DNA from 2 places in the Vogesella perlucida genome. Region 2 is predicted to be linked to the other one. Evidence: riboswitches for the same ligand, from Rfam matches in the RefSeq annotation. Region 2 holds a riboswitch; the other holds the start of a gene.
The links. Region 2 has a riboswitch for thiamine pyrophosphate ahead of ACZ9XP_RS00275 (thiamine ABC transporter substrate-binding protein). Riboswitches for the same ligand answer to the same signal wherever they lie in the genome.
Positions count from the first base shown of each region.

Region 1 (14,296 bases), on a different contig from region 2:
ATGCGGGCGCGCATATGGCGCAGCAGCGGGTTCAGCCCGTCCGGCCAGGTGAGCACCGCGCCGTCCTCGGCGTTGGCCGCATGGCCGCCACGGGCGGCAAAGTAGTGCAGGCCGGCCCAGGCCGAGGTGTGCGCCAGCGTGCTGCCGTAATCGTCGCGGCAGCAGTAGTCCAGGTACCAAAGCAAGCCCGGCGCGGTGTAGCCGTGCGCCGCCAGCCAGCTGGCAAAGCTTTGCGCATCCAGCGCGCGCCATGCCGGGTCTTGCGACGCCAGCGCGGTGGGTACGGTAAACACGCGGCGGCCGTCGGCGCCGTGCTGTTGCTGCAATTGTTTCACGTGAAGCAAAAAGCGCCGTTGCTGCGCGTCGTCATCCGCGCCCAGGCCGCGCGGCAGCAGGCCATCGTGCCACTGGCCGTCGCGCCACAGCCGTTCGTCCGGCGCGTGCACCAGCACGCGTTCGTCAAAGGTTGGCCGCAGGCTGTCGCTACCGGCTTCGATAACGCCCATGTCGGCCAGCAACGCGCGCACGTGCGCCGACTCGGGCGAGGGCAGCGGCAGGTAATGCGCGCCGGTGGGGTAACGCCAGCCGTCGAAGGCACCTGCTGCGGCGTTGCCGTCCGGCTCCGGCCCGTTCAGCAGCACAAAATCGCGGTAGCCTTCGCGCGCCAGCCGCCAGCCGGCAAACAGGCCGGCCACGCCGCTACCCACGATCACGGTGTCCACGCGCCGCTCGCTGCGTGGCGGCGGCAGCGTGGCGGCGTCGCGCAGGCGGTGGCCGGTAGCCATGCCGGGGCGCAGCACGTCCACCGGCAAGCCCCAGCCCAGCAGCTGCTGGCAGCCGGTGAGCCAGGGCAGGCCGGCCAGCGCGGCGGCGGTGCGCAGAAAGTCGCGGCGCTGCATCAGCGAATCACCTGCGACCAGTCCTGCTCGAAGTAGTGCACCAGGCGCTGGTCATTGAGCTGGTTGGGTTCTACCTGCCACGGCCGCATGTCGGGCGGGAAGAAGAACATCTGCCGCGTGGCTTCGCGGTCCAGAAACTTCAGCGGTACGCGGTAGGCCTGCGGCGGCGTGTAGCCGGCGCGATGGGCGGCGATAATAAAGCCCCACTCGCCAAACGACGGCACGTAGGCGTGGTAGGGCGTGGTGGCCAGCCCGGCGGCGCGCAGGGTGGCGTTGATGCTCCAGTACGAACGCGGCGCGTGGTAGGGCGAGGTGGACTGCACCACGGCCAGCCCGTTGTCGGCCAGGTGGCGCGACAGCAGCCGGTACAGCGGCACCGAGTACAGCTTGCCCAGCGCAAAGCTGGACGGGTCGGGAAAATCCACGATGATGGCGTCAAACACCTCGGCGTGCTGCTCCAGCCAGCGCGCAGCGTCGTCGTTGACCACGCGCAGGCGCGGGTTGCTTAGCGAACCACCATTCAGCGCCACTAGCGGCGCGCTACGGCTGAACAGGCCGGTCATCGCCGGGTCCAGGTCCACCAGCGTCACCTGCTGCACATGGGGGTATTTCAGCACCTCGCGCGCGGCCAGGCCATCGCCGCCGCCCAGGATCAGCACCCGCCGCGCCCACGGCAGCGCGCCCATGACCGGGTGCACCAGCGCCTCGTGGTAGCGGTGTTCGTCGCGGCTGGAAAACTGCAGGTTGCCATTGATGTACAGCCTCAGGTCGCCTTTCCAGCGCGTCAGCACCAGGCGCTGATAGGGCGTGGTTTCGGCGTGGATCACGTCGTCGCCGTAGATGGCTTTTTCGTTCCAGCGCGTCAGCTCATCGGCGGCAATAAAGCCCCCGCCCAGCACCAGCAGTACCAGCAGGCTGCGCAAATACTGCACGGTTGGCCGCAACAGCTCGGCGCGGAACACGCGGCAGGTCCACAGCGCCACCGCCACATTACTCAGGCCGAACAGCAGCGCCGAGCGCGCCAGCCCCAACCGTGGCGCCAGCACAATGGGAAACAGCAGCGACACCGCCAGCGCGCCCAGGTAGTCAAAGGTCAGCACGCGGCTGACCAGCTCGGCAAAGCGCTGCTCGCGCTGGTGCAGCAGGCGCATCACCAGTGGAATCTCCATACCCACCATGGCGCCGGTAAGAAACACCAGCGCGTACAGCGTGAGGCGGAACGACTCGCCGCTCCAGGCAAACACGGCAAACAGTGCGCTGGCCGACAGGCCACCCAGCAGCGCCACCAACAGCTCGATCTCGACGAAAGTGTCCAGCACGCGCTCGTCTTTCACGTACTGCGACAGGTGCGAGCCCACGCCCATGGCAAACAGGTAGCAGCCGATAATGGACGAAAACTGCAGTACCGAATCGCCCAGCAGGTAGCTGGCCAGCGCCCCGGCGATCAGCTCGTAAGCCAGGCCGCAGGACGCCACCACAAACACCGACAGGATAAGCAGACGATCGCGCATGCAGGCTTTCATGAAACGTGGGTAGAATGGCCTGCATTATTGCTCAAGCCTGCCAAGGACGCCGCATATGTCTACCGCCTTCCTGCCAGCCCTGTTGGCTTACCTGTCCTACGTGGGCAGCGGCGCGCTGCTGCTGGCGCTGTTTACCCTGCTGTACTGCCGCGTGACCCCGCTGGACGAGATGCAGCTGATCCGCCAGCACAACGAGGCCGCGGCGCTGTCGTTTGGCGGCGCGCTGGTGGGCTTTTCGCTGACGCTAGCGTCCAGCGCCTGGCACCTCAATACCGTAGAAAAATTCCTGCTGTGGGGCGTGCTGGCGCTGCTGGTGCAGATTGCCGTACACATGCTGCTGTCGCGCTGCGTGCGCGACTTGCAGCAAGCGCTGCAAGACAACAACACCGCCATGGGCCTGCTGGCCGGCAGTGTGCAGCTGGCCGTGGGCGTGCTGAACGCCGGCAGCCTGTCCTGAAACCGGCTCGCCCCCGGTAGCCTTCACCCCCTACACAAGGTGGCGCAGGGCGCCGGATGAGTGATCTTTTGTGTAAGTACCGGCTGCGGCCAACCTTGATGGAGTCTTCGCCATGAGTCTGTTTTCCTTCATTTCCAAGCAGTTCATCGACATCCTGGAATGGCAGGAGGAGGGCGACGGCGTGCTGGCCTGGCGCTACCCGATGCAGGATAACGAAATCCAGTACGGTGCCAGCCTGACCGTGCGCGAATCGCAAATGGCGGTGTTCATCAACGAAGGCAAGATCGCCGACGTGTTCGGCCCCGGCATGCACAAGCTCACCACGCAGACGCTGCCGGTGCTGACCTACCTGAAAAACTGGGACAAGCTGTTCGAGTCGCCCTTCAAGTCCGACCTGGTGTTCTTCAGCACCCGCCTGCAGCTGGGGCGCAAATGGGGTACGCCGCAGCCGGTCACGCTGCGCGATAAAGACTTCGGCATGGTGCGGCTGCGCGCTTTCGGCATCTACAGCTACCGCATCACAGACCCCAAGCTGTTCTACACCGAGGTCAGCGGCACGCGTGAACGCTACACCGTAGACGACGTAGAACAACAGTTACGCAACCTAGTGGTGTCCACCATGGCCAGCACCCTGGGCGGCAGCGCCGTGCCATTTCTGGACATGGCGGCCAACCAGGGCCTGATGGGCGACACCATCCACAGCGCCCTGACACCGGCCTTTGCCCGCTACGGCCTGGCGCTGGACAGCTTTGCCGTGGAAAGCATCTCGCTGCCGGAAGAGCTGCAAAAAGCCATCGACAAGCGCATCGCTATTGGCATGGCTGGCGACCTGAACCAGTACACCCGCTACCAGGCCGCCGAGGCTATCCCGCTGGCCGCACAGAACGAAGGCGGCCTAGCCGGCCTGGGCGCGGCGCTGTCTGCCGGCCTGGGCGTAGGGCAGGTCATGGGCCAAGCCATCCAGCAAAGCCTGGCCACGCCGGCCCCGGCAGCCGATGCCAGCGACAGCCCGCAGGCCAAGCTGGCGCAGCTCAAAAGCCTGCTGGACGGCGGCCTGATCACCCAGGCCGACTACGACACGGCCAAGGCCGACGTACTGAAAAAACTGGTGGGCTGAACATGACCACCCAGCCTGCGGCCAACCCAGCCTGATGTACCGCGTCGCCTGCCCCGCCTGCGGCGCCGAGGTGCGCTTTCATGCCACCAGCTCGGTGCTGGCGGTGTGCCCCTATTGCCAGAGCACACTGCTGCGCGACGCCGACAGCGTGCGAGACATCGGCAAGATGGCCGCGCTGCTAAACGACTACTCGCCGCTGCAAATCGCCGCCAGCGGCATCTGGCGCGGCCGCCAGTTCACCGTGGTTGGCCGCATCCAGCTGCAGTACGACGCCGGCGTGTGGAACGAGTGGCACATCCTGTTCGACGACGGCGAAAGCGCCTGGCTGGCCGATAGCCTGGGCCAGTACGTACTCACCCACGCGCAAGGCCCGTGCGATAGCGCCCCGGCGTTCGACAGCCTGCAGGCCGGCCAGGTATGGCCGCAGGGCAAAGACAGCTTCATCTTCAGCGACATCCGCCGCGCGCGCTGCGTGGCCGGGGAGGGCGAGCTACCACGCCAGCTACAACCCGGCTACGACGCCCCGGTCGCCGACGCGCGCTGCGGTGGCCGCTTCCTCACACTGGATTACAGCGACAGTACACCGCCGCAGCTGTACCTGGGCGAGGCGGTCACGCTCAAGCAACTGAACATGCAGCGCCTGCGCGACGAGCGCGCCATCACCGCCGCCACCGGTAAGCTGCCAGGCAGCGTACAGCAGCTGGCTTGCCCGCAATGCGGCGCCAGCCTGGACTACCGCGCCGGCAGCGCCACCTACCTGAACTGCCCGTCTTGCGGCAGCGAAGTGGACATCCAGGGCGAGCAAGCTACGGTACTGGGCCAGTACAAGGCACAGCAGATCAGCACGCTACGCTTCACGCTGGCCAACGGCAGCCAGGCCACCATCGACGGCAAGGTGTGGACCATCATCGGTCTGCTAGGCTGGCAAGAAGTGGAAGACCGCAACAGCAGCTGGAACGAATACCTGCTGTACGAACCGCAGCTGGGCCTGCGCTGGCTCACCGAAACCGGCAATGGCTGGTGGCTGGGCACGCTGATGGATATCTGGGTAGACCAGGCTGGCCCGCAGCAAGCCAGCTGGGGCAAAAACCGTTTTGCCGCGCGCTACCCCGCCTACGACGCGCACATTGCCTACGCCGCCGGCGCCTTCCCGTGGCGCGCCCGCGTGGGCGAGCGCGTCAGCATCCGCGAATACATCAGCAGCGACGGCAACACCGTGCTGGCCTGCGAACAAAGCCCGCGCGAGCTCACCTGGAGCAGCAGCCGCAGCGTAACCCCGGCTGAGCTGGCGCGCTGGTTTGGCAAGGCGGCCCCGGTAGCCACCGCCTTCAAACCACAAGCCACCGCCAGCAGCAAAGCAGCGCTACGCCCCGTCGGCATCGCCGCCAGCGTGCTGCTGTGGCTGGTCAATGCGCCGGTGATCCTGGGCGGCGACAGCGGCGGTGCGCTTACCCTGTGTTTTATTGCCACAGTGATCCTGTGGCTACCGCTGGACAACTGACATGAGCCGCCTCACCTACATCCTGTATTGCCTGGCCATCGTCGCGGTCAGCACCGCCATCAACTACGCCAGCAATAGCGACGACGGCGGCAGCTACCGCAGCAGCGGCGGCTACTACGGCGGCAGTGGCGGCGGCTTCTCGGGCGGCCACAAATGAGCCACCTGGGCGAGCACCTGCTGGCCGATCTGTACCAGTGCCCGGCCACCGCACTGGCCGACGCCGACGCCGTGGAGCAGGCACTGTACGCCGCCGCCCGCGCCGCCGGGGCGCACGTGCTGGCCGGCCACTTTCATCACTTTGGCACCGGCCTGGGCGTGACCGGCGTGCTGCTGCTGGCCGAATCGCACATCAGCATCCACACCTGGCCCGAACACGGCTACGCGGCGGTCGATCTGTTTCTATGCGGCAGCACCGCCCACGCCGCCGCACTGGCGGTGCTGCAGCAGACGCTACAGGTTGGCCGCATCGAACAGCGCTGCGTGGCACGCGGCCAACTGCCTGCGGCAATGCCTGTCTGAAAATCATTTTTGCCACGGAAACACACTGAAAACACGAAAGGAAAAGCAGCCTAGGCTACCTGATGAACATGGCCAACCCGGCAGCCTGCGCATGCTTCGCACACATTTAGCAGCGGTGCCAATTACTGCATTTTCCGTGCTTTTCGTGTGCTTTCGTGGCTAAAACGGCCTTTTTGCCACGGAAACACACTGAAAACACGGAAGGGAAAGCAGCCTAGGCTACCTGATGAACATGGCCAACCCGGCAGCCTGCGCATGCTTCGCACACATTTAGCAGCGGTGCCAATTACTGCATTTTCCGTGCTTTTCGTGTGTTTTCGTGGCCAAAAAAGTCTTTTTCCTCAGAAACACACAGATGACACCGAAGGGAAAAACAGTGGTGACTGACAGATACACACGACCAAACCGGTGCCAATTGCTGCACTTTCCGTGATTTTCGTGTGCTTTCGTGGCTAAAACAGCACTTCAGCCTTAAAACAAACCACCCTGCGGTGCCGGCAGCGCCCAGTCGATTGCCTCGCGGCCGTGCGCTTGCAGCCAGGCGTTGGCTTGCGAGAACGGGCGCGAGCCGAAGAAGCCGCGGCTGGCCGACAGTGGCGACGGGTGCACGGCTTTGAACACGCCGTGGCGGCTGGCGTCGATGCGCTCGGCCTTGCCCTGCGCCCAGTTGCCCCACAGCAAAAACACACAGCCGGGGTTGTGCGCGTTCACCGCGTCGATCAAGGCATCGGTCACTGCCTGCCAGCCGAACTTGCCGTGGCTGCCGGCGCAGTCGGCCTCCACCGTCAGCGAGGTATTCAGCAGCAGCACGCCCTGTTGCGCCCAGTGGGTGAGGTCGCCGTGGCTGGCCGGGGCGATGCCGAGGTCGCTGGCCAGCTCCTTGTACATATTGCGCAGGCTGGGCGGTATCTTCACCCCGGCCGGCACCGAGAAGCTCAGCCCCATCGCCTCGCCGGCACCGTGGTAGGGGTCTTGCCCCAGGATCACCACGCGCACGGCGGCCGGCTCTACGTGCTGTAGCGCATGGAAGATCTGGCTGGCAGGTGGGTAGATGACGGCACCGCCGGTGGCACGTTCAGCGAGCTTGGCGTCTATTTGCTGCAAGTTGGCCGCAGTAGCCGGCTGCTGTAGCACGGTTTGCCAGGCGGCAGGCAGGGTGGCCAGGGCGGGGGCGAGGTAGTGCATGGCAAGTGTCCAGTAGAAAAGGGGCAAAAACAAAGCCGCCCGGCAGGGGCGGCTTGGCGGTGCGGCAGCAGGCGCTTAGTAGTGCGCCATGCTCGGGTCAACGTCGTTGGCCCAGGCTTCCACGCCGCCACGCAGGCTCAGCACCTGCTCGAAACCGGCGTTCTGCAGGAACAGGCCCACCTGGAAACTGCGCACACCGTGGTGGCAGATGGTGACGATGGGCGCGTCGTCCGGCAGCTCATTGTGACGCATCGGGATCAGGTGCATGGCAATCTGCTGCGAACCGGGAATGCGGCACAAGGCCAGCTCCCAGTCTTCGCGCACGTCCAGCAGGTAGGGCTGCGGGCGGCTGCTGTCTGCCAGCCAGGCCGCCAGCTCTACGGCGGTAATTTCGCGGATCATCAGAAGCTGAAGCGCGACGGCTCGATGGCGTCCAGCTGCTGCAGGCGCGGCAGGTTGGTGTCAAAGCTTACCGCTTCCTGGTAGGCGTTTTCGCCCACGCGGGTAATCACCTTGGCCACCATCACCGGGGCGTCGCCTACGATCACAGCCAGGCGGCCACCTACGGCCAGCTGGGCTTTCAGCGCTTCCGGCACCACCGGGGTGGAGCCGCCCACGCAGATCACGTCAAACGGGGCTTGGCCTGGCACGCCTTCGATACCGTTACCCACGCTGAGGGTCACGTTGCGGATGCCGGCGGTTTTCAGGTTGGCCGCAGCGCGTTCGCTTTGCTCGGCGTCCAGGTCCACGCTGTACACGTGCTGGCTTACGGCGGCCAGCAGGGCGGTGAGGTAGCCGCTACCGGTACCCACTTCCAGTACCTTGTCGCTGGCTTTTACTTGCAGGTCTTGCAGCAGACGGGCTTCGACTTTCGGCTCCAGCATGGCGGTGCCGTTTTCCAGTGGCAGCTGCATGTCCACAAACGCCAGCTGGCGCTTTTCTACCGGCACGAAGTCTTCGCGCTTCACGTGGAACAGCAGGTCGAGAATGGAGGTGTCGAGCACATCCCACGGACGGATTTGCTGCTCAACCATGTTGAAACGGGCTTGTTCGAAATTCATTCGGAAACTCCGGGGGATCCAAGACAAATAGACTAAGGGCGATTCTGAAAGCGGGGCTGTGGCAACCCTGCTTCCACAATCGGCCACCAGATGGCAACTTGCGATTATCCCACATTTACCTTACCTTCACAGCATCGCTAGGGGTCCTGCAGCGCTTGTGTACCATTCGCACCAATTTGCGAACAGCATAAGCGCCGTGGGTGAGAGTTACCCTTCGAACCTGACCCGGATAATACCGGCGTAGGGAAGCGTAATCTGCCAGACACCGCCCGCCGCGCCTTGTTCCGCCCGGCATGCGGCCAAGCTGGCAGCCGGGTCAGCCCGGGCCGCTCCTTGCGCCGTTTCATCGCCTTGGAGAACCCGCACCGATGAACGCGCCTGCAACACTGAACACCCAGATGGTGGTGGATTCCGCCGCCATCCAGCCCCTGCCCAATTCCCGCAAGATCCACGTAAGCGGCAGCCGCCCCGATATCCGCGTGCCCATGCGCGAAATCAGCCAGGCCGACACGCCCACACAGTTTGGCGGCGAGACCAACCCGCCCATCTATGTATACGACACCAGCGGCCCCTACACCGACCCGCAAGCGCACATCGACATCCGCTCCGGCCTGCCGGCGCTGCGCGCCGCGTGGATCGCCGAGCGCGACGACACCCAGCTGCTACCTGGCCTGTCCAGCGAATACGGCCGCGCGCGCGAAGCCGACCCCAAGCTAGCCGACCTGCGCTTCAACCTGACGCGCCAGCCACGCCGCGCCAAGCCCGGCCTGAACGTGACCCAGATGCACTACGCCCGCCGCGGCATCATCACGCCAGAGATGGAATACGTCGCCATCCGCGAAAACCTGAACCGCCAGGCCTATATCGACAGCCTGCACGCCACCGGCAACACCCGCCTGCTGGAGCTGATGACCCGCCAGCACGCCGGCCACAGCTTTGGTGCCCAGCTGCCCGACGCCATCACCCCCGAGTTCGTGCGCCAGGAAATCGCCGCCGGCCGCGCCATCATCCCCAACAACATCAACCACCCCGAAAGCGAGCCGATGATCATCGGCCGCAACTTCCTGGTAAAAATCAACGGCAATATCGGCAATAGCGCGGTAACGTCGTCGATCAGCGAAGAAGTGGACAAAATGACCTGGGGCATCCGCTGGGGCGCCGACACCATCATGGACCTGTCCACCGGCAAAAACATCCACGAAACCCGCGAGTGGATCCTGCGCAACAGCCCGGTACCCATCGGCACCGTGCCCATCTACCAGGCGCTGGAAAAGGTCAACGGCAAGGCCGAAGACCTGACCTGGGAAATCTTCAAAGACACGCTGATCGAGCAGGCAGAGCAGGGCGTGGACTACTTCACCATCCACGCCGGCGTGCTGCTGCGCTACGTACCGATGACCGCCGGCCGCATGACCGGCATCGTGTCGCGCGGCGGCTCCATCATGGCCAAATGGTGTCTGGCGCATCACCAGGAAAACTTCCTGTACACCCACTTTGCCGACATCTGCGAGATCATGAAGGCCTACGACGTGGCCTTCAGCCTGGGCGACGGCCTGCGCCCCGGCAGCGCCTGGGACGCCAACGACGCCGCGCAGCTGGGCGAACTGAAAACCTTGGGCGAGCTCACGCAAATCGCCTGGCAGCACGACGTGCAGGTGATGATCGAAGGCCCCGGCCACGTACCGATGCAGCTCATCAAAGAGAATATGGATAAAGAGCTGGAGTGGTGCCACGAAGCGCCGTTCTACACCCTGGGGCCGCTCACCACCGACATCGCCCCCGGCTACGACCACATCACGTCGGCCATCGGCGCCGCGCAAATCGGCTGGTACGGCACCGCCATGCTGTGCTACGTCACCCAGAAAGAACACCTGGGCCTGCCCAACAAGCACGACGTAAAAGAAGGCATCATCACCTACAAGCTGGCCGCCCACGCCGCCGACCTGGCCAAAGGCCACCCCGGCGCACAGATCCGCGACAACGCGCTGTCCAAGGCGCGCTTCGAGTTCCGCTGGGAAGACCAGTTCAACCTGGGGCTGGACCCGGACAAAGCGCGCGAATTCCACGACGAAACCCTGCCAAAAGACAGCGCCAAGGTGGCCCACTTCTGCAGCATGTGCGGCCCGCACTTCTGCAGCATGAAGATCACCCAGGACGTGCGCGAGTTCGCCGCCAAGCAAGGCATCAGCGAGCAGGACGCGCTGCAAAAAGGCATGGAAGTAAAAGCCATCGAGTTCGTCAAAGGCGGCGCCAAGCTGTACGACAAGGCCTGATACGGCGATTGCTTCACGTGAAACAAAAAGGTTGGCCGCAGGTAATGCGGCCAACCTTTTTTATCTTCTAGTGTTTATTCGGCCCTTCGCGCCTGCCAGCTAGGTACTTATGGACGGCGCACAAACGGGCAACACCCCGTTGCATCAGCAGCCGGCGTGCACAATCGCCTGCGCATGGCGCTTGCCTCGCGCCGGGTGGCGGGGTCAAATGGGTGGATTCCACCCAGACGCCCGCCATGACCCAGCCCCGCGCCATCTTGCCACTGTTCCTGCTGCTACCCGCCCTGGCCCTGGGCCAAGTAGCCAGCCCGCCTGACAGCGGCCAGGAAGACTGGCCGGCGCTGCTGGAACACACCGCCCGCCCGGCCATGCAGGGCCGGCTGGGCGAATCGGAACAGCAGCTGCGCGAGCTGCTGGCACGCGCCCCGGCCAGCCAGCCGGCGCTGCAGGCCGATATCCTGCACCGGCTACAGTTTGTACTACGCAGTCGCCAGCAAACCACCGCCGCACTGGAAGCCGCCAGCCAGGCGCTGGCGCTGCGGATTCAGGCATTTGGCCCGCATCACCTGCTGGTAGCCGAATCGCAGCAAGCCTACGCCCGCCTGCTGGCGAAGGATGACCAGCCTGCTGCGGCAGAAAAACTGCTGCGACTGGCACTGCAAACCAGCGACCAGTTGGCCGGTAGCGAAAGCCTGGCTGCCGCAGCGTCGCGCCACGCGCTGGGTTTGTTCTACCAGCAGCAAAAACAGGACGACAAAGCTGCCGAGCAGCTGGGGCGGGCGCTCGCCATACGCCAGAAAAGGCTGCCAGCCGACCACCCGGACACGCTCTACACCCAAGCGCGGCTGGGTGCTGCACTACAGCAGTTGAAGCAGTACGAGCGCGCTATCGGTTTACTGCAAGACGCGCTGGAAGGCGAAACACGGCGTGGCAACGCCGACGGCCTGCACGCCGCCATCATTACGCGCGAGCTGGCCTACTGTTACCACTACCAGCAGCACTATGCCGAAGCAGAAACCCGCTACCAGCAAGCGCTGAACCTGCTGGCACTGAACCTGGGCAGCCAGCACCACGCCTACACCGTGACCTTGCAAGCTTTGGGCTGGCTGTACATCAGCAGCCAGCGCGAAAGTGAGGGCAGGGCGCTGCTGGAAACCGCCCGCCAGCGCTTGCAGCAAGCAGAAAAAGACGCGGCGCCACGCAAGTAAGGGTTGCAAAAAACGCGCAAGTGGCTAGCTGCCAGACATTTTTCGTCAAACGGTCATGTCTTTGCGGCTTCAACACGATATGATTAACGTTTAAAGAATTCCGCAACGTGCAGGCCGCCGCACCACTCACTGCGACAGGCCAGACTTGATACGCCAGCCCGGCATGGCGCCCAACTCACAAAGAAACGCATATGAAAAAACGCCTCGCAACGACTGTCATTGTTACCAGCCTGATGCTTGCTGCACCGGCCTTTGCCGGTATCAAAGAAGGCAGGACCGCCTTCAACAAAGGTGACTTTGCCGCGGCACTGCGCGAGTGGACGCCGGCAGCCGAGCAAGGCAACGCCAGCCTGCAATACCAACTGGGCGAGCTGTATCGCAAGGGTCTGGGCACACCGGTAAACCTGGAGCAAGCGGCCAACTGGTACCGCAAGGCTGCCGAGCAAGGCTACGCTGACGCGCAGCTGAATCTGGGCCAGCTGTACGAAAAGGGTAACGGCGTCACGCAAGACCTGGCCGCTGCGGCCAGCTGGTACCGCAAAGCCGCAGAGCTGGGCAATACCGTTGCGCAAACCAACCTGGCTGCCCTGTACCAGAGCGGCCGCGTACAGCAGCTGGATGTCACCGGCGCCGCCTACTGGTACCGCAAAGCCGCCAAGAGCGGTAACGCCCAGGCACAAACCAATCTGGCCGACATGGTACAAAACGGCGCCGGCATTCCCGCCAACGCCGCTCAGGCCGCCACCCTGTACCGCAAAGCTGCCGAGCAAGGCATCGCCCAGGCACAGTACAACCTGGGTGTGCAGTACCAGCAAGGCCGTGGCGTAGAAAAAAGCCCGGTAGAAGCCGCCAAGTGGTTCCGCAAAGCCGCCGAGCAAGGCTATGTAGAGGCACAAGCCAGCCTGGCCACCATGTTCCATAACGGCGTGGGTGTACCACAAGACTACACCGCCGCCGCCGACTGGTTTGCCAAGGCCGCCGAGCAAGGCGACGCAGATGCCCAGTTCAGCCTGGCCCAGATGTACCAGCAAGGCCGTGGTGTAGAGCAGGATTACGTGAATGCGGCCAACTGGTTCCGCAAAGCCGCCGTTCAGGGCCACCCGAATGCCCAAGCCATCCTGGGTAACCTGTACCAAAGCGGGCTGGGCGTACCGAAAGACCCGGCACAAGCCGCCGTATGGCACCGTCGCGCTACCGAACAGCTGGCCGCCAGCTGGTTCGTGAAAGCCGCAGAGCAGGGCGATGCCAACGCGCAGTACAGCCTGGGCCAGATGCTGGAAAAAGGCCAAGGCACTGCACAAGACCTGGCCGACGCCGCCATGTGGTACAACAAAGCGGCCAACCAGGGCCATGCTGGCGCGCAAACCAGCCTGGCGCAGCTGTACGAAAAGGGTAACGAGCTGCCACAGGACTACGCCCAGGCAGCCAGCTGGTACGCCAAGGCAGCCGCACAAGGCGATGCCCAGGCACAAGCCAGCCTGGCCGCACTGCACATGAAAGGCAGCGGCGTAGCGTTTGACCCGAAACGCGCCTTTGCCCTGAACCAGCAAGCCGCTGCACAAGACAATGTATCGGCACAAGTCGCCCTGGCCGCGCAGTACTACAACGGCCAAGGCACCGAGCAAAGCTACGAGCAAGCAGCCAACTGGTACCGCAAAGCCGCCAAGAGCGGTAACGCCGATGCCCAGTTCAGCCTGGGTGGCCTGTATGAGAACGGCCAGGGCGTGAAACAGAGCAACGACGAAGCCGTGGCCTGGTACCGCAAAGCCGCAGCACAGTACAACGTCGGCGGCCTGAATAATCTGGGCGTGATGTACTACTACGGCCAGGGCGTCCCCAAAGACGCCACCGTATCCTATGCCCTGCATAACCTGGCCCGCGCCCAGGGCGACACCCTGGCAGCCAACAACCTGGCCCAGCTGGAACAGGACATGGGCCGCGCCCAGCTGGCGCGCGCGCAGGACTTGTCCCGCCGCATGAACGTGCCGGGCAAGCTGCTGGCTGAAATCGAACGCTATGTAGTGTATGTACGCCCGGTACTGGCTGGCCGCCCAGCCAAAGCCGGTAAAGCTGCCGCCAAGGTAGCCGACAAAACTGTCAGCGCTGCCAGCACCGATGCACCGGTAACGGCCAAACCGGAAAAAGCCGGCAAGACCTCGACCAAGGCCAGCAAGATGAAGGCCGCCGCCAGCCAGGCCATCACCGAGCTATCGGCGCAGCTGAATGCTGCCGTGGCACCGGAAGCGGCACCGGTTAAAAAGTAAACCGGCACTGCCCACCCCACCGCAGCCCTGGCGCTGCGGTTTTTTTTTGCTTTTGTTGCCTGTGGCACTGCCAAGCCGGAACCCGGCCGGGCACAGCTGGTCTGTAGCGCCAGGGGGCCACAGGCGGCACCCGTACTTACCGCACTTATCTACGGAAACATCATGTTCAAGAAACTGCTTGCCTCTATCGGCGTCGGTGGCGCCAAAGTCGATACCCAGCTGGACAACCCGCGCCTGCACCCTGGCGACATGCTGACCGGCCGCGTAGTGGTACAAGGCGGCAATGCCG
Region 1 is NZ_CEETRO010000005.1:90,860-105,155, reverse strand. Features, by position in the region: gene ACZ9XP_RS08930 (NAD(P)-binding protein) at 1-899, opposite strand, end outside; gene ACZ9XP_RS08925 (polyamine aminopropyltransferase) at 899-2,410, opposite strand; gene ACZ9XP_RS08920 (DUF350 domain-containing protein) at 2,478-2,879, shown strand; gene ACZ9XP_RS08915 (SPFH domain-containing protein) at 2,998-3,996, shown strand; gene ACZ9XP_RS08910 (DUF4178 domain-containing protein) at 4,031-5,497, shown strand; gene ACZ9XP_RS08905 (hypothetical protein) at 5,499-5,654, shown strand; gene speD (adenosylmethionine decarboxylase) at 5,651-6,016, shown strand; gene ung (uracil-DNA glycosylase) at 6,488-7,201, opposite strand; gene ACZ9XP_RS08890 (rhodanese-like domain-containing protein) at 7,277-7,603, opposite strand; gene ACZ9XP_RS08885 (protein-L-isoaspartate O-methyltransferase family protein) at 7,603-8,262, opposite strand; TPP riboswitch at 8,392-8,526, shown strand; gene thiC (phosphomethylpyrimidine synthase ThiC) at 8,631-10,535, shown strand; gene ACZ9XP_RS08875 (tetratricopeptide repeat protein) at 10,772-11,743, shown strand; gene ACZ9XP_RS08870 (SEL1-like repeat protein) at 11,935-14,007, shown strand; gene ACZ9XP_RS08865 (sporulation protein) at 14,170-14,296, shown strand, end outside.
Region 1: another riboswitch for thiamine pyrophosphate. It lies ahead of thiC (phosphomethylpyrimidine synthase ThiC); the one in region 2 lies ahead of ACZ9XP_RS00275 (thiamine ABC transporter substrate-binding protein).

Region 2 (14,296 bases):
CCAGCCGCCGCCGTCTACCAGGTCAAAGTCGAAATGCTGCAGCGTCAAGCTGAGCTGGTAGGGCCACTGTTGTATGAAGGCCGCCGCGATGGCGGTACCCAGCAGCACCAGCAGCGCCCCCCCCACCGCACTGCAGTACAGCAGCGCCAGCAGGCGCACCAGTGGCTGGCGCAGCGGCTGCAGCGGCTGTGCGCGCGCCGAGACCTGGGTGCCCTGGCGCCGTTGCAGCCAGCGGTCCACGGCAAACGACAGCAGCGCCGGCAGCAGCAACAGCAAGCCGATCACCGCGCCGCGCGGGAAGTTCTGCTGGCCGATGACCTGTTTGTACGCCTCTACCGCCAGCACCGGGTACTGGCCGCCTATCACTTTGGCCACGCCAAAGTCGGTGACCACCAGGGTAAACACCACCATGGCGGCCGACACCAGGCCGTAGCGCGTGGCGGGCAGGGTAATGGTGGCAAAGCGGCGCAGCGGGCCGGCGCCCAGTGTGCGCGCTGCTTCGTATAGCCTGGCGTCGCCCACCGCCAGCGCGGTGAGCAGAATCATCAGCGCGTGCGGAAAGGTATAAAACGCCTCGCCCAGCACGATGCCGGCAAAGCCGTAGATGCTGCCGTCGGCAAACCAGCTTTTCAGCAGGCCCTGGTGGCCAAACAGGTACACCAGCGAAATACCCGGCAGCAGCGATGGCGCCAGCAGTGGCAGCAGGGCCAGCAGGCGGAACAGCGCACGCCCAGGCAGGGCGACGCGGGTGAGTGCGGCGGCGTAGCCGTAGGCCAGCGGCAGCACCAGGGCGGTGGTGGCCAGTGCCACCTGCAGGCTGCCGCCCGCTGCACGCGCCAGCCCCGGCTGCGCCAGCGTGTCGCGCAGCGGTGCCAGGCCGGCAAAGCTGCCGTCACCGGCCAGCATGGCCTGGCCCAGGATGGCGGCCAGCGGCAGCAATACGGCCACCACCAGCAGGGTCAGCAGCAGCCACAGCAGCGCGCCGGCCTGGGTTTCGTCGCGGCTGGCGGCCAGGCGGCGCGGTGTGCTCAGGCTAGTCATGCTGGGTCTCCTTGCCGGCAAACACGCGTAGCCGTGCGGCGTTCAGCGACACCGGTACGCGCTGTTGCGGGCTGATATCCAGCTGTGCCAGCTGGGCGTGCGTGATGTCGGCCACCACGTTGGCCGCACCCCAGGCTGGTACGTGCAGGCTCACGCGGTAGATGGGGCCCAGCAGCTCCAGCTTGGTGATGTCGGCCAGTACCGCGTCCGGCGTGGCCGGCCAGCGCGGGTGCAGCACCAGGTCTTCCGGGCGGATGAACAGGGTTAGCGCACTGCCTGCCGCGGTGCCGTGCGGCGCGGGCAGCAGCAGGGATACATCGCCCAGCGTGGCGTGCTGGGTGCTGCGGCTGCGTGCGGCCAACCAGTTGCCCTGGCCGACAAAGCTGGCCACAAAGCGCGTGGCCGGCTCGCGGTACAGCGTAAACGGCGTGGCGCACTGCTCGATGCGCCCGCCGTTCATCACCACCACGCGGTCGGCCATGGTGAGCGCTTCTTCCTGGTCGTGCGTGACCATGATGGTGGTAATGCCCAGCTTTTGCTGCAGGCTGCGGATCTCGCGGCGCAGGTGTTCGCGCACGCGGGCGTCTAGCGCCGACAGCGGCTCGTCCAGCAACAGCAGGCTGGGCGAGGTGGCCAGCGCACGCGCCAGTGCCACGCGCTGCTGCTGGCCGCCGGACAGCTGCGCCGGGTATTTGCCGGCGATCTCGTCCAGGCCGATCAGCGCCAGCAGCTCGGCGACGCGGTGTTGTTTGTCGCGGCGGGCACCGCCCAGGCCGTAGGCGATGTTGTCGGCCACGGTCAGGTTGGGAAACAGCGCGTAGCTCTGGAACACAATGCCGTAGTCGCGCTGCGCCGGTGGCAGCAGGGTGATGTCGCGGCCATCCATGACGATCTGGCCGCTATCGGGTACATCCAGCCCGGCGATCTGGCGCAGCAGCGTGGTCTTGCCGCAGCCGGATGGCCCCAGCAGGCAGACGAACTCGCCCTTGCCGATGGTGAGGTCCAGCTGGCTCAGTACCTGCTGTTGGCCAAAGCGTTTGCTGATGCCGGCCAGGGTCAGGTAGGGGCGGGGGGCGGCACCGTCGGTGGGTGGCGCTTTGTGTAGCAGGGTGGTGGGGTCGAGCTTCATGGTGTGGCTTTCAGAACGTTGGCCGCAATAGCCAGGTAGTGCGCCAGTGGCGGCGGGCTGGCGGCAGGGTCTTTGGCCAGGTCGTCGCAGTGGCGCAATAACACCGCGTCGGCTGCCCACGGGCGGGCGGCAAAGCGCTGGCAGGCGGCAGCGCTCATCACGCCGCCTTGCAGTGCCAGCGAGGCTTGCGAAGCCGGCGACAGCGCGGCGTGGTAGCCGGGCTGCACGGCGCACAAATAGCGTTTGGCGGCCACGTGCAGGGCAATGGGCTGTAATACCTCGTCCGCAAACAGGTGTTGCAGCCTGTGTACGGCTACCGCTTCGTGGTGGTCGTTGATGCCGTTGGCGATATCGTCGTCGCCTTGCTCGCACACCAGGTGGCCCAGGTCGTGCAGTAGGGCGGCGGTAATCAGCGCCGCGCTGGCCCCCGCTTGTTCGGCTGCGTGGGCGCTTTGCAGGGCGTGTTGCAGCTGGCTGATGGCTTCGCCGCCGTACAGGCGGGTGCCACTGCCGGCCAGCAGGCGGGCGATATCGTCCAGACAGGTAAGCGGGGTGCGGGGCATGGGGTACTCCGGCGGCGGGGCGGGCCCGCCGCATGGGGGGGGCTTATTTCGGCTCGGATTTGTTGTCGTAGCGGCGGGTCCATTCGGCCAGAATGCGGTCACGGTTGGCCGCAGACCAGCGCAGGTCTTGTTTCACCAGGCGTTTTTCGTAGTCGGCAGGGATGTGCGGGTTGGCCTTGGCAATGCCTGGCATGGCCACGATGGCAAAGTTTTTCTCGTACAGCTCGTTGGCCGATTGGGAAGCAGACCAGTCGGCCAGGCTGCGGGCGGCGGCCAGGTTGCGCGTGCCTTTCAGGATGGCGGTGGCTTCGACATCCCAGCCCAGGCCTTCTTTGGGGAAGACCAGGTCAATCGGCGCACCGCCGTCTTTCAGCTTGGCTGCGCGGTATTCAAATGAGATGCCGATAGGGAACTCGCCGGCAGCGGCCTGTTTGCACGGCTTGGAGCCGGAGTGGGTGTACTGCGCTATGTTCTGGTGCAGCTTGTCCATATAGGACCAGCCTTCTTTTTCGCCAAACAGCGTGAGCCAGGCGGTGACATCAAAATAGCCGGTGCCGCTGGAGGCCGGGTTTGGCATCACGATCTTGCCCTTGTATTCCGGCTTCAGCAGGTCTTTCCAGCTTTCCGGTTTTTTCAGGCCCTGCTTGGCGGCTTCTACGGTGTTAAAGCAGATGGCGGCGCCCCAGACATCCATGCCTACCCAGGCTGGCGGGTTGCTGTCATCCACGTAGGCTTTGCCGAGTTTGCCCAGGTTCTTGGGGGCGTACGGCTGCAGCATGCCTTCCTTTTCCAGCACCAGCAGCGAAGACGCGGCCACGCCCATCACCACGTCGGCTTGCGGGTTGGCTTTTTCGGCCAAGAGCTTGGCGGTAATGATGCCGGTGGAGTCGCGTACCCAGCGCAGCTTCACGTCCGGGTATTCCTGCTCGAACTTTTGCTGGTAGGCCTTCAGCTGGTCGGCTTCCAGTGCGGTGTATACGGTCAGGGTGGTATCGGCCAGGGCGGCCAGGCTGGTGGTGGCCAGCACGGCGGCCAGCAGGGTGCGGAGGGTGTGCATGTCGTGCGCCTTGTGTCGGGTTAGGAGACAAGGCGCACTGTACGCGGCCAACGTTACAGGCTATTTACATCTAGATGTCTAGATGAATTTGTGTGGCTTTATGCTACACGCTGTTGCGATGGCACGGTGGCGGCCAGCTGCGGCTTACAGGCTGTCGGGGGTGATTTCTACCTGCACGCTGTCACCGCCAAAGCGGGTGATGCCGTACTCGATAGGCGTGCCGGCGCTGTCGGTGTACACGCTTTCCACGTACAGCACCGGCTGCTGCTTGCCCTGGCCCAGCGCGGCGGCTACCTCGGGGCGCGGCAGGCGGGCGCTGATGCGGCTCAGGCTGCGGCGAAAGCTGGCGATGCCCAGGCGGGCAAAGGCTTCGCTGGTGCTGCGGCTCTGGCGGTAGTGCTCGATAAAGCCATCGAAACGCGGCAGGGGAAAGTATTGGGTACAGACGCTGACCGGCTTCCCATCGGCCAGGTCCAGCGCCTCTACCCGCAGCACCTGGCTACCGGCGGGCACGGCCAGCATCCGCGCCACGGCGTCGCTGGCGGGCTCGAAATGGCAGGACTGGATGTCTACGTCGCTCACCAGGTGCTGGTCGCTAAGGCTGTGGGAAAAGCGGCTGCTTTTGCCCAGGCGGTAGGCAATGATTTCTTCTTGTACAAAGGTGCCGCGGCCGCGTTCTATGCGCACCAGGCCTTTGTCTTGCAGGTGCTGGATGGCCTGGCGCACGGTGTGGCGGTTCACGGCAAAGCGTTCGGCCAGCGCGGTTTCATTGGGCAGCCGGCCGCTGAGAGTGCGGGACAGGATTTCCTGGCTGAGGGTGGCTTCGATCTGCAGCCATAGCGGCGTGCCGGCGGGGCGGGCGGTGCGTTTGTTCATGGTGTGCGGGCAAAAAGGATTTGCGCGACATTACCATGACAATGTGACAGCTGACAGCTGACAGCGCGTGCGTTGGCTGGGCGGTAGCCGAAAAGGCAAAAGGCCCCTGTCTTGCGACAGGGGCCTAAATGCTTGGTGCCGGAGAAAGGAGTCGAACCCTCGACCTTCTGATTACAAGTCAGCTGCTCTACCAACTGAGCTACACCGGCGTAGGACGCGAATATTAGACAAGCCCGCCCGCTTTGGCAAGCCCCTGCATGCAAAATTTTTGCATGCAGGCAGGTAGAGCGGGGGTGGCAGGCGGGTTTATTGCAGCCACACCAGGTTGGCCCATATTTCGTCCAGGTGGATGCGGTGCTGGAAGAGGCGTTTCATGTGCTGGCTCCTGCTGTGTGATGGGTTAACGCCATCATGCTGCATTGTGATTTAAAAGTTAAATTGATTTAAATAATTCAATAGCTAAATTGTAACTATGGCTGCAGCCGTGTGGCCAGCTACTGCGCCAAGGTGTCGCGCCGCTGCCGATAGCCAAACCACAGGGGCAAATAGGGTTGCTGATTGCTGCGGTAGCCGGGCCCATGCGCTATGGTGGCTTAAACGGTTACGGATTACTGCAAAGGGGAGCGCCTTATGTCCTGGTCTGCCGGTTATGTCACGGATGTGGATTACACCTACGGTTATTACAGCGAGCTGAACCCTTACTACGCGCGCTTTGTGCTGCAGGATGCCGGTTATGCGCTGCCGGCCTGGCATACCGCCTGCGAGCTGGGTTTTGGCCAGGGCATCAGCGTCAACCTGCACGCCGCCGGCGGCAGCCTGCAATGGTACGCCAACGATTTCAACCCGCAGCACGCCGTCTTTGCGCAAGCACTGGCCGCCGCCAGTGGCAGCGGTGCCGTGCTCAGTGACGAGTCCTTTGCCGAGTTTTGCACCCGCGACGACCTGCCAGCGTTCGACTTTATCGGCCTGCACGGTATCTGGAGCTGGATCTCGGCCGACAACCGCGCCCTGATCGTCGACTTTGTACGCCGCAAGCTGCGTGTGGGCGGCGTGCTGTACATCAGCTACAACACGCTGCCGGGATGGGCGGCATTTACCCCGCTGCGCAAACTGTTTGCCAGCCACGCCGAGCGCATGAGCGCCCCCGGTGCCGGTGTCGAGGCGCAGGTGAAAGCCGCGCTGGATTTCAGCCAGCAGCTGTTGGCCGCAGAGCCGCGTGCGCTGTCCGATAGCCGGGTAAAAGACAGGCTGGGCACCATTGCCAAGCAAGACCCGCACTATCTGGCGCATGAATACTTCAATCGTGACTGGGAGCCCATGTACTTTGCCGACCTGGCCGCCGCGCTTGCCCCGGCCAAGCTGTCCTATGCCTGCCAGGCCAGCACGCTGGACCAGGTGCCGGTGCTGCACTTTACGCCGGCGCAGCAAGCACTGCTGGACGATATCAGTGACCCGCTGTTTCGCGAAACCGTGCGTGACTACATTCAGAACCAGCAATTTCGCCGCGATTACTGGATAAAAGGCGCCCGCAGGCTGGCACCGGCCGAACAGCAGGCGCAATGGGCGAGCTTGCGCGTGGCGCTGGCGGTGCCGCGCGACCAGGTAAAAATGAAGCTGGCCTTGCCGCGTGGCACCATCACCCTCACCCCTGCGCTGTACGAGCCGGTGCTGGATGCGCTGGGCGATGGCCAGCCGCACACGCTGGGCGAGCTGGCCCGGCAGCTGCTGGGCCCTGCCATGCAGCGCAGCCAATTGGTAGAGGTGATACGTGTGCTGGTGGGCGCGCGCATGCTGCTGCCACTGCCTGAGCAGCCCCCCACCGACGGCCAGGCTGCCGCCCGGCTGAACCAGCACATTGTGCAGCTGGCGCAGCACAGTGCGCGTATTGCGGCGCTGGCCAGCCCGCAAAGCGGCGGCGGCGTGCCGCTATCGCGCTTTAGCCAGTTGTTTATCCAGCAATATCTGGCGGGCGAGCGCACGGCAGATAGCCTGGCGCGCTACGTGCACGCGCTGCTGCAGCACAACCGCGAGCGCGTGGTGCACGAGGGCAAGATGCTGGAAAGCGACGACGCCCAGCTCGCCCACCTGCAGGGCCTGGCGCAGCACTTTCTGCAGGGCGAGCTGCCCCTGTTGCAAGGCATGGGCATTCTGCCCAAGGTTTGATGTCTGCCCGCGCGGCACGATCCACCCCGCTTGTACGCCAGGCGGGGTGTTTTTTTAGCCGAAGCGCTGGCCATGGCCCGGTGATGACGGGTGGCCAGCGGCGAGCATATTAGCCGCGCAGCAAAGGCAATGGTTTAAAGCGCCCGCCTAATACCCCAGCCGAGGGTTTGCCCCACCAGGTTTCGCATACCGTGGCGTACAGTTGGCGAAAATCCACTGCGTAGGGCAGGTTGCCATCGCTGATGCCGGCCAGTTGCGGCGCCTGGCCGTAGAAGCCGCCTGCGACGCGGCCACCCAGCACAAAGTGGCTGTTGGCCGTGCCGTGGTCGGTGCCCTGGTTGCCGTTTTCACGCGGGCGGCGGCCAAACTCGGCATAGCTCATCACCAGCGTGTCGTCCCAGCGCCCTTGCGCCGCCAGGCCTGCCTGCAGTGCGGCCAACCCTTCTGCCAGCTCGCCCAGCAGCCGTTGCTGGGTGCCGGTTTGCCCGGCGTGGGTGTCAAAGCCGGTCAGCGTCAGCCGTGCCACCACCACCTGGCTGCCGCCAGCCAGGGTTTCCAGCAGGGTCTGCACGGCACGGCCGAAATTGCCGGGGGCATCCGGGATGCGGCCCGGGTCTTGCATGCTGCCCATGGCCTGCTGGGCGGGGGGCATTTTGCCAATATCGCTGGCGGCGCGGCGGATGTCGGCTTCCACTTTCAGCACGTGGGCCAGCGCACTGCTGCCGCTCTGGCGGGCTGCTGCCTGGGCCAGCCTTGCCTGGCGTGCAAAGTCGGCCGCGTTGCGCAGCACCACGGCGCGGGCGCCACCGGCTAGCGGGCCCAGCGTCTGGCTACCCAGAATCAGGCCGTCGCTGGCGAAGGCGTCGCCGGCCGGATATTGCTGCAGCAGCCGGGTCAGCCAGCCGCTGCTGAGCGTTTGCGTGCTATTGCTGGCGGTGTCCCAGATGTCGATAGAGCGGAAGTGCGACAGGTTGGGCTCGGGGTAGCCCACGCCCTGCACGATGGCTAGCTGGCCGGCTTGCCACAGTGGCAGCAGCGGCGCCAGCGCCGGGTGCAGGCCGCGTTGCTCGTCCAGCTGCAGCACCTGTTCGCGGGCAATGGCCAGGGTTGGCCGCAGCCGGGTGTAGTCGGGGCTGGAGTAGGGAATGACGGTATTGAGCCCGTCGTTGCCGCCTTTCAGCTCCACCAGCACCAGCAGGCGCTGGTAGCCTGCCGGGTCGATGGCGTAGGCCAGGCCGGGTAGCTGCACGGTGAGCAGGCCAGCGCCGAGGGCGGCAAGAAACTGTCGTCTTTGCATGGTGGTGTCCTTATTGCAGCTGCCAGGCCGGGTCTTGCAGCAGCTGGCGCAGCGCCAACAGGGGCGCGGCATGGGCGGGTAACGGGTTGGCCGCAGGCAGGGCGGGCAGCCAGCTGGTGGCGGCCGGGTACTGCTGCAGCCAGTCTGGCGCAATCTGTGGCCGTGGCTTGTTGCCGCCGGGTCGGGTCAGGCTGTCCAGAAACTGTTTGCGCAGCAGCAGGCTGTCGCTGTTGATCCAGGTGTCGCCGCCGGGCCAGCCGCGTACATTGGGCGGGTCGAACAGGTCTTGCCCCATGCGGCGGTTAAGCTGCGCCAGCGCTTGCCAGTCGGGCACGCTGATGCCAAAGGTGGCGACAGTGCCCACGGTCAGCTCTACGGGGGATTTCACCTGCTGGCCGCTGCTTTGCCAGAAAGCCGGTGTCAGCAGCAGGGCGCGTACCAGGGGTTTGATCTGGTAGTCGCGGGCAAAGCTGGCGGCCAAGCGGTTCACTGTCGCGTCATCCGGGCTAGGGGACACCAGGTACAGCCACAGCTTGCGGGTGATGAAGCGGGCGGTGGCCGGCTGTGCCAGCAGGGTGTCCAGCACCGCGTCGCCATCCAGCGTGCCGCTGCGGCCCAGCACGGTTTTCTGGCCGTCGTCATGGCGGCGCGGGCGGAATACCGGCTCGCCACTGGCCGGGTCCAGCTGCCAGCCGGTAAAGGCGCGCGCGGCCTCGCGGATGTCCTGTTCGCTGTAGTGGCCTTCGCCCAGGGTGAACAGCTCCATCACCTCGCGGGCAAAGTTTTCGTTGGCCTGGCCTTTGCGGCTGCCAGCCGTATCCAGATAGCGCAGCATGGCCGGGTCACGTGCGATGTCGTGCAGGAGGGTGGCAAAGTTGCCCAGTGCTTCGCGGCGCAGCAGCGCGTTCTGCCGGTACATCAGCTGTGCGCTTTTCACCTTGTTCTGGCCAGACACGAAATGGCCGTGCCAGAACAGGGTGAGCTTTTCGGTGACCGGGCTGGGCGTGGTGGCCATTTCCTGCAGCCACCAGGCACGTAATGCCAGGCCGCGCCGGGTTTCGGTATCGCGCAGGGCTTTTTTCTCGCTTTCGCTGAGCTCTTTGCGTGGCGGGTGCAGTAGCGGCGTGTTTACCCAGTCTGGCGGGGCGCTGGCGGGCTCGCTGCGGCTACCCGCCAGAATGCGGTCGACGGCGGCCTCGCGTTCCAGCGGCGCCAGCGCGGCCACCTGCGCAGGTGGGGTGCCAAAGCCGGTGCGGCCAAGCAGCAGGCGGGCACCGGCTTCGCCGATGGGGGCTGCCAGTGCCGGCAGCGGCAGTAGCAAGACCAGGCTGGCGAGTTGGCGCAGCAAAATCATGGCGTTCTCCTGACAGATTTATCTATCAAGTATGGCGGTTATTTGTTGGGTGGGTGTGAAGCAGGGGCGGGCAGGTGTTAACGAATGTGACACAAAGCTCTATACTCGCGGGTCGATCACCGGGGGTGCCTGCGCGTGCGGGCTGAGACATACCCCAGAACCTGATCTGGATAATGCCAGCGGAGGGAGCGTGATGGGTATCTGCCCGTGTCCCGCTTTCTTTTTTGGTTGCGTCATCACCAAAAGAGGATGTCTGAAATGTTGAAGAAGTCTGTACTGCTGCTGGCGCTGGCCGGCTTGTCCCTGTCTGCCCTGTCTGCCGAGCTGCGCGTGATGACGCACAGCTCGTTCAGCCTGCCCAAAGACCGTATTGCCGAATTCGAAAAGCAAAACGGCGTGAAGCTGTCCATCATCAAGGGCGGTGACGCTGGCGAGATGCTGAACAAGCTGATCCTGACCCGCGCCAACCCGATTGCCGACGTGGTGTACGGCATCGATAACACCCTGATCGCCAAAGCCAGCGCCGCCGGTATTCTGGCCCCTACCAGCAGCAAGGTTGGCCGCACCGAGAAAGACGCGGTGCTGCCGGGCGCCGTGGCGGTGGACTACGGCTACGTGACGCTGAACTACGACAAAGCCTGGTTTGCCAAGGCCAAGCTGCCGTTGCCGGCCACGCTGGACGACCTGGCCAAGCCTGCTTACAAAGACCTGTTGGTGGTAGAAAACCCGGCTACGTCCAGTACCGGCCTGGCCTTTATGCTGGCCACCATCGCCGACCGTGGCGAAGACGGTGCCTTCAAATGGTGGGAAAAGGTGCGTGACAACGGCCTGAAAGTGAGCAAAGGCTGGAGCGAGGCCTACTACACCGACTTCAGCCGCAACGGCGGCAGCCGGCCCATCGTGGTGAGCTACGCCAGCAGCCCGGCAGCCGAGGTGTTCTACAGCAAGGAAAAAATCAGCGAATCGCCTACCGCCAACCTGCTGCTCAAAGGCGGCGTGTTCCTGCAGGTAGAAGGCGTGGCGCTGCTGAAAGGCGGCAAAGAGCCGCAAGCGGCGCAGGCGTTTGTGGATTTCCTGCGTAGCGACGGCGTGCAAACCGGCCTGCAGACCAAAATGTGGATGTACCCGGCCGTGGCCGGCACCGCCATCGACCCGGTATTTGCCCACGCGCAGAAACCGGCCAAGTTCAGCAACCCCAGCCTGGCGGCCATGAACAGCAAAACCGCCGCCTGGGTTGGCCGCTGGAACCGCCTGGTGGTGAAACAGGCCAACTGATGTACCTGGCGCCTGCGGCCAACGTTGGCCGCCGTCGCGCGTAGCAAGGGCGCCGCAGGCGCCCTTGCCCCTTTGTCGCATCACCACCCCGCCCGATCACCCTCACCCCTCAACGCTGACCTTTGCCCATGAACCGCTACCGAACCCTGCCCGCCTTGCTGCCGCTGGCTTTCCTGCTGCTGATGGTGGCCGCGCCGCTGGCGCGCCTGCTGCAGGAAGGGCACGCCGGTTTCAACCTGGCGCTACTGCAGGACAGCTATATCCAGTGGCGGTTGGCATGGTCGCTAGGCCAGGCGCTGGCCACCTGTGCGCTGGCGCTGCTGATCGGCCTGCCGCTGGCCTGGGTGCTGGCGCGTTTCGACTTTGCCGGCCGCCGCCTGTTGCTGCGGCTGCTCATGCTGCCCTTTGTCATGCCCACGCTGGTGGCCGGCATGGGCGTGCTGGCATTGTTCGGCCCGCACGGTGTGGCTGGCATCAACTTGCAGGACACTCCGTGGCTGCTGCTGTACGGCAACCTGTTCTATAACCTGCCGCTGCTGGTGCGCGCCGGGGTGGACGGGCTGGAGCAGGTGCCGGCCAGCCGGCTGGCGGTGGCGCGCACGCTGGGCGCGTCGCCGTGGCGCACCTTCTGGCGGGTGGAATGGCCGGTGGTGCGGCCGTGGCTGGCGTCGGCGCTGTGCCTGGTGTTTCTGTACTGTTTTTCCGGCTTTGGCCTGGCGCTGTTGCTGGGCGGCCAGCGCTACGCCACGGTAGAGGTGGAGATCTATACCCTGGTGGCCTACGAGCTGAACCTGGCCGACGCGGGCGTGCTGGCGTTGCTGGCGCTGGGCGTGGGTGCTGCGGTAGCGCTGGCTTACGCCGCGCTGGAGCGCGGCCTGGCCCGCCCGCAGCGGCTGGCGCCCACCCTGCGCCAGCCGGCGCAAGGTTGGCCGCAGCGCCTGCTGTTGGCAGCTGCGCTGGCGGTGCTGGCGCTATGCTGCCTGCTGCCGCTGCTGGCGATTGTGTGGCGCGCGCTGCAGGCCGAGGCGGCGGTGTGGGCCATGCTGGCTACGCCCGAGGTCGCCGATGCGCTGGCCAACACGCTGCGCTTTGCCGGCGCTGCGCTGGGGCTGTCGCTGCTGCTGGGCCTGTGCCACGGCTGGGCGGCGCAGCGCTGGCTGGCTTTGCGCGCGCTGGTGTTTTTGCCGTTCATGGTGTCGCCGGTGTGTCTGGCTTTCGGTCTGTTACTGCTGTACCCGCAGTACAGTGCCAGTGTGTGGCTGCTGATTGCCGCCTACGCCTTGCTGGCTTACCCCTTTGTGGCCAAGGGCGTGTTGTCGGCCGCCGCCGCGCTGCCACCGCAGCTGCCGCAGGCGGCTCGCACGCTGGGCGCTACATCGTGGCGCAGTTTTTACCGTGTCAGCCTGCCGCTGATGCGCCCGGCGCTGCGCCGTGGCCTGGCCTTTGCCGCCGCCACGGCGGTGGGCGAGTTTGCCGTCAGCCTGTTTCTGTCACGGCCGGAGTGGGCCACGCTCACCACGCTGATCTATCAGCACCTGGGGCGGCCCGGTGCGGCCAACCTGCAGCTGGCGCTGCTGTTGTCGTGTTTGTTGATGCTGTTTGCCCTGCTGGCCTTCGTGGCCATCGAGTGGCCGGAGAAAAACCATGCTCGAGCTGATTGACCTGACCCTGTCCTACGCCCGGCGCACCGTGCTGCAAGGCGTCAGCCTGCAGGTGGCGGCGGGCGAAACGCTGGCGCTGCTGGGGCCGTCCGGCGAGGGTAAGTCCAGCTTGTTGGCGCTGGTGGCCGGCCTGCAGCAGCCGGATGCCGGGCGCGTGCAGCTGGCCGGGCTGGACATTACCCGGCTACCGCCGGAGCAGCGCCACATCGCCATGATGTTTCAGGACCACGCGCTGTTTCCGCACCTGGACGCCGCGGCCAACGTGGCGTTTGGCCTGGTAGAGCGCGGCACGGGCAAGCAGGCCGCACGCCAGCAAGCGTTGCAGATGCTGGACGCAGTAGGGCTGGGCGGGCGTGGCGAAGCGGCCGTGCATACCTTGTCTGGCGGCGAGCGCCAGCGCGTGGCGCTGGCGCGGGCGCTGGTGTGCCAGCCGCGCCTGCTGCTGCTGGACGAGCCGTTTTCCAGCCTGGATACCCACCTGAAACAACAGCTGCTGGCCGACGTGCGCCGCCACCTGGCGGCCTTGCAGGTGCCGGCGCTGCTGGTGACGCACGACCGCCACGAGGCCTTTGCGCTGGCGCAGCGCGTGGCCATTTTGCAAGCCGGGCGCATTGTGCAGCAGGGCACGCCACAGGCCATCCTGCAGGCACCGGCCAGCGCCTGGGTGGCACGCTTTGTCGGGCTGGACAATGTGTTCGACGACCATGCCATCCCGCCGCAGGCCTTTGTGCTGGGGCCCGGCCAGCCACGACGCGATATCGTGGCCGCCCAGGCGCAGGCCGATGGCTGGCGCGTTACCGTAGCAGGCGACGGCGGCCAACCCTGGCAGCTGCTGCTGGGCGTGCGCGAGCTGGCGGGGCAGGGCGCGCCGTGTGTAGGCCAGCAACTGGCTATCGGGCTGGATCGCCGCCAGCTGCTGTACTGGTAGTGTTGGCAGGCGGTTTTTTCTGCTTTGCCGCCATTTGTGTACAGATGGTGGGTGATGGCGCGGCAAAGCACGGGTAAAATGCCGCATCGACTAGCTATACAGAACACGCCCAGCCTATGAAACCGCATATTGTTGCCACCCTCACCGAAGCCCGCAGCGCGCTGGATGCCCTGCTGTCCAACCCGCAGGCGCTGTCTGCCATCGAGGCAGCCGGCGATGCGCTGGTGAATGCCTTCAACCAGGGGCGGCGCGTGTTCAGCTGCGGTAACGGCGGCTCCATGTGTGACGCCATGCACTTTGCCGAAGAGTTGTCCGGCCGCTACCGCAATGACCGCCGTGCTTTGCCTGCCGCCAGCATCAGCGACCCCAGCCATATCAGCTGCGTGGGTAACGACTACGGCTACGAAGCCATCTTCTCGCGCTACCTGGAAGCACACGCCGGCGCTGGCGACGTGCTGCTGGCCATCAGCACCAGCGGTACCAGCAAGAACATTCTGGCCGCGGTAAAAGCCGCCAAGGAGCGCGGCATGGTGGTGGTGTCGCTCACCGGCCGCCCTGGCTCAGTGATCGGCAGCCTGGCCGATATCGATGTGTGCACCCCCGGCGGCCAGTACGCCGACCGTGTGCAGGAGCTGCATATCAAGGTGATCCATATCCTGATCGAATCGGTAGAGCGCGCACTGTTTCCGGCCAACTATGCCTGAGCCGACCCGCTGCTAGCCCAACCCGCCCCGGTGGCGGGTTTTTTTATGCCCACATGTCTTTCGGGTAATCTGTCGCGTGGCTGCGGCCATGCTGTTTGGTGTTTGTTTGGTATTGGATTGGTATTTTATTTCGGCGGTGCCGCATCGGGGGCAGACCCTGCTATTTCTACCCGTTTTGGCGTGCCATGCTGGCTTTTTCTGCCCCTAGCCCTGCAGTGCGTGTGGCTAGGTAAAAATACCTATAGTGC
Region 2 is NZ_CEETRO010000001.1:58,375-72,670, reverse strand. Features, by position in the region: gene ACZ9XP_RS00320 (putative 2-aminoethylphosphonate ABC transporter permease subunit) at 1-1,041, opposite strand, end outside; gene ACZ9XP_RS00315 (putative 2-aminoethylphosphonate ABC transporter ATP-binding protein) at 1,034-2,170, opposite strand; gene ACZ9XP_RS00310 (phosphonate degradation HD-domain oxygenase) at 2,167-2,733, opposite strand; gene ACZ9XP_RS00305 (putative 2-aminoethylphosphonate ABC transporter substrate-binding protein) at 2,777-3,790, opposite strand; gene phnF (phosphonate metabolism transcriptional regulator PhnF) at 3,935-4,666, opposite strand; tRNA gene ACZ9XP_RS00295 (tRNA-Thr) at 4,800-4,875, opposite strand; gene ACZ9XP_RS00290 (methyltransferase regulatory domain-containing protein) at 5,297-6,829, shown strand; gene ACZ9XP_RS00285 (DUF1501 domain-containing protein) at 6,939-8,126, opposite strand; gene ACZ9XP_RS00280 (DUF1800 domain-containing protein) at 8,137-9,480, opposite strand; TPP riboswitch at 9,592-9,686, shown strand; gene ACZ9XP_RS00275 (thiamine ABC transporter substrate-binding protein) at 9,742-10,755, shown strand; gene ACZ9XP_RS00270 (ABC transporter permease) at 10,884-12,416, shown strand; gene ACZ9XP_RS00265 (ABC transporter ATP-binding protein) at 12,400-13,344, shown strand; gene ACZ9XP_RS00260 (SIS domain-containing protein) at 13,461-14,048, shown strand.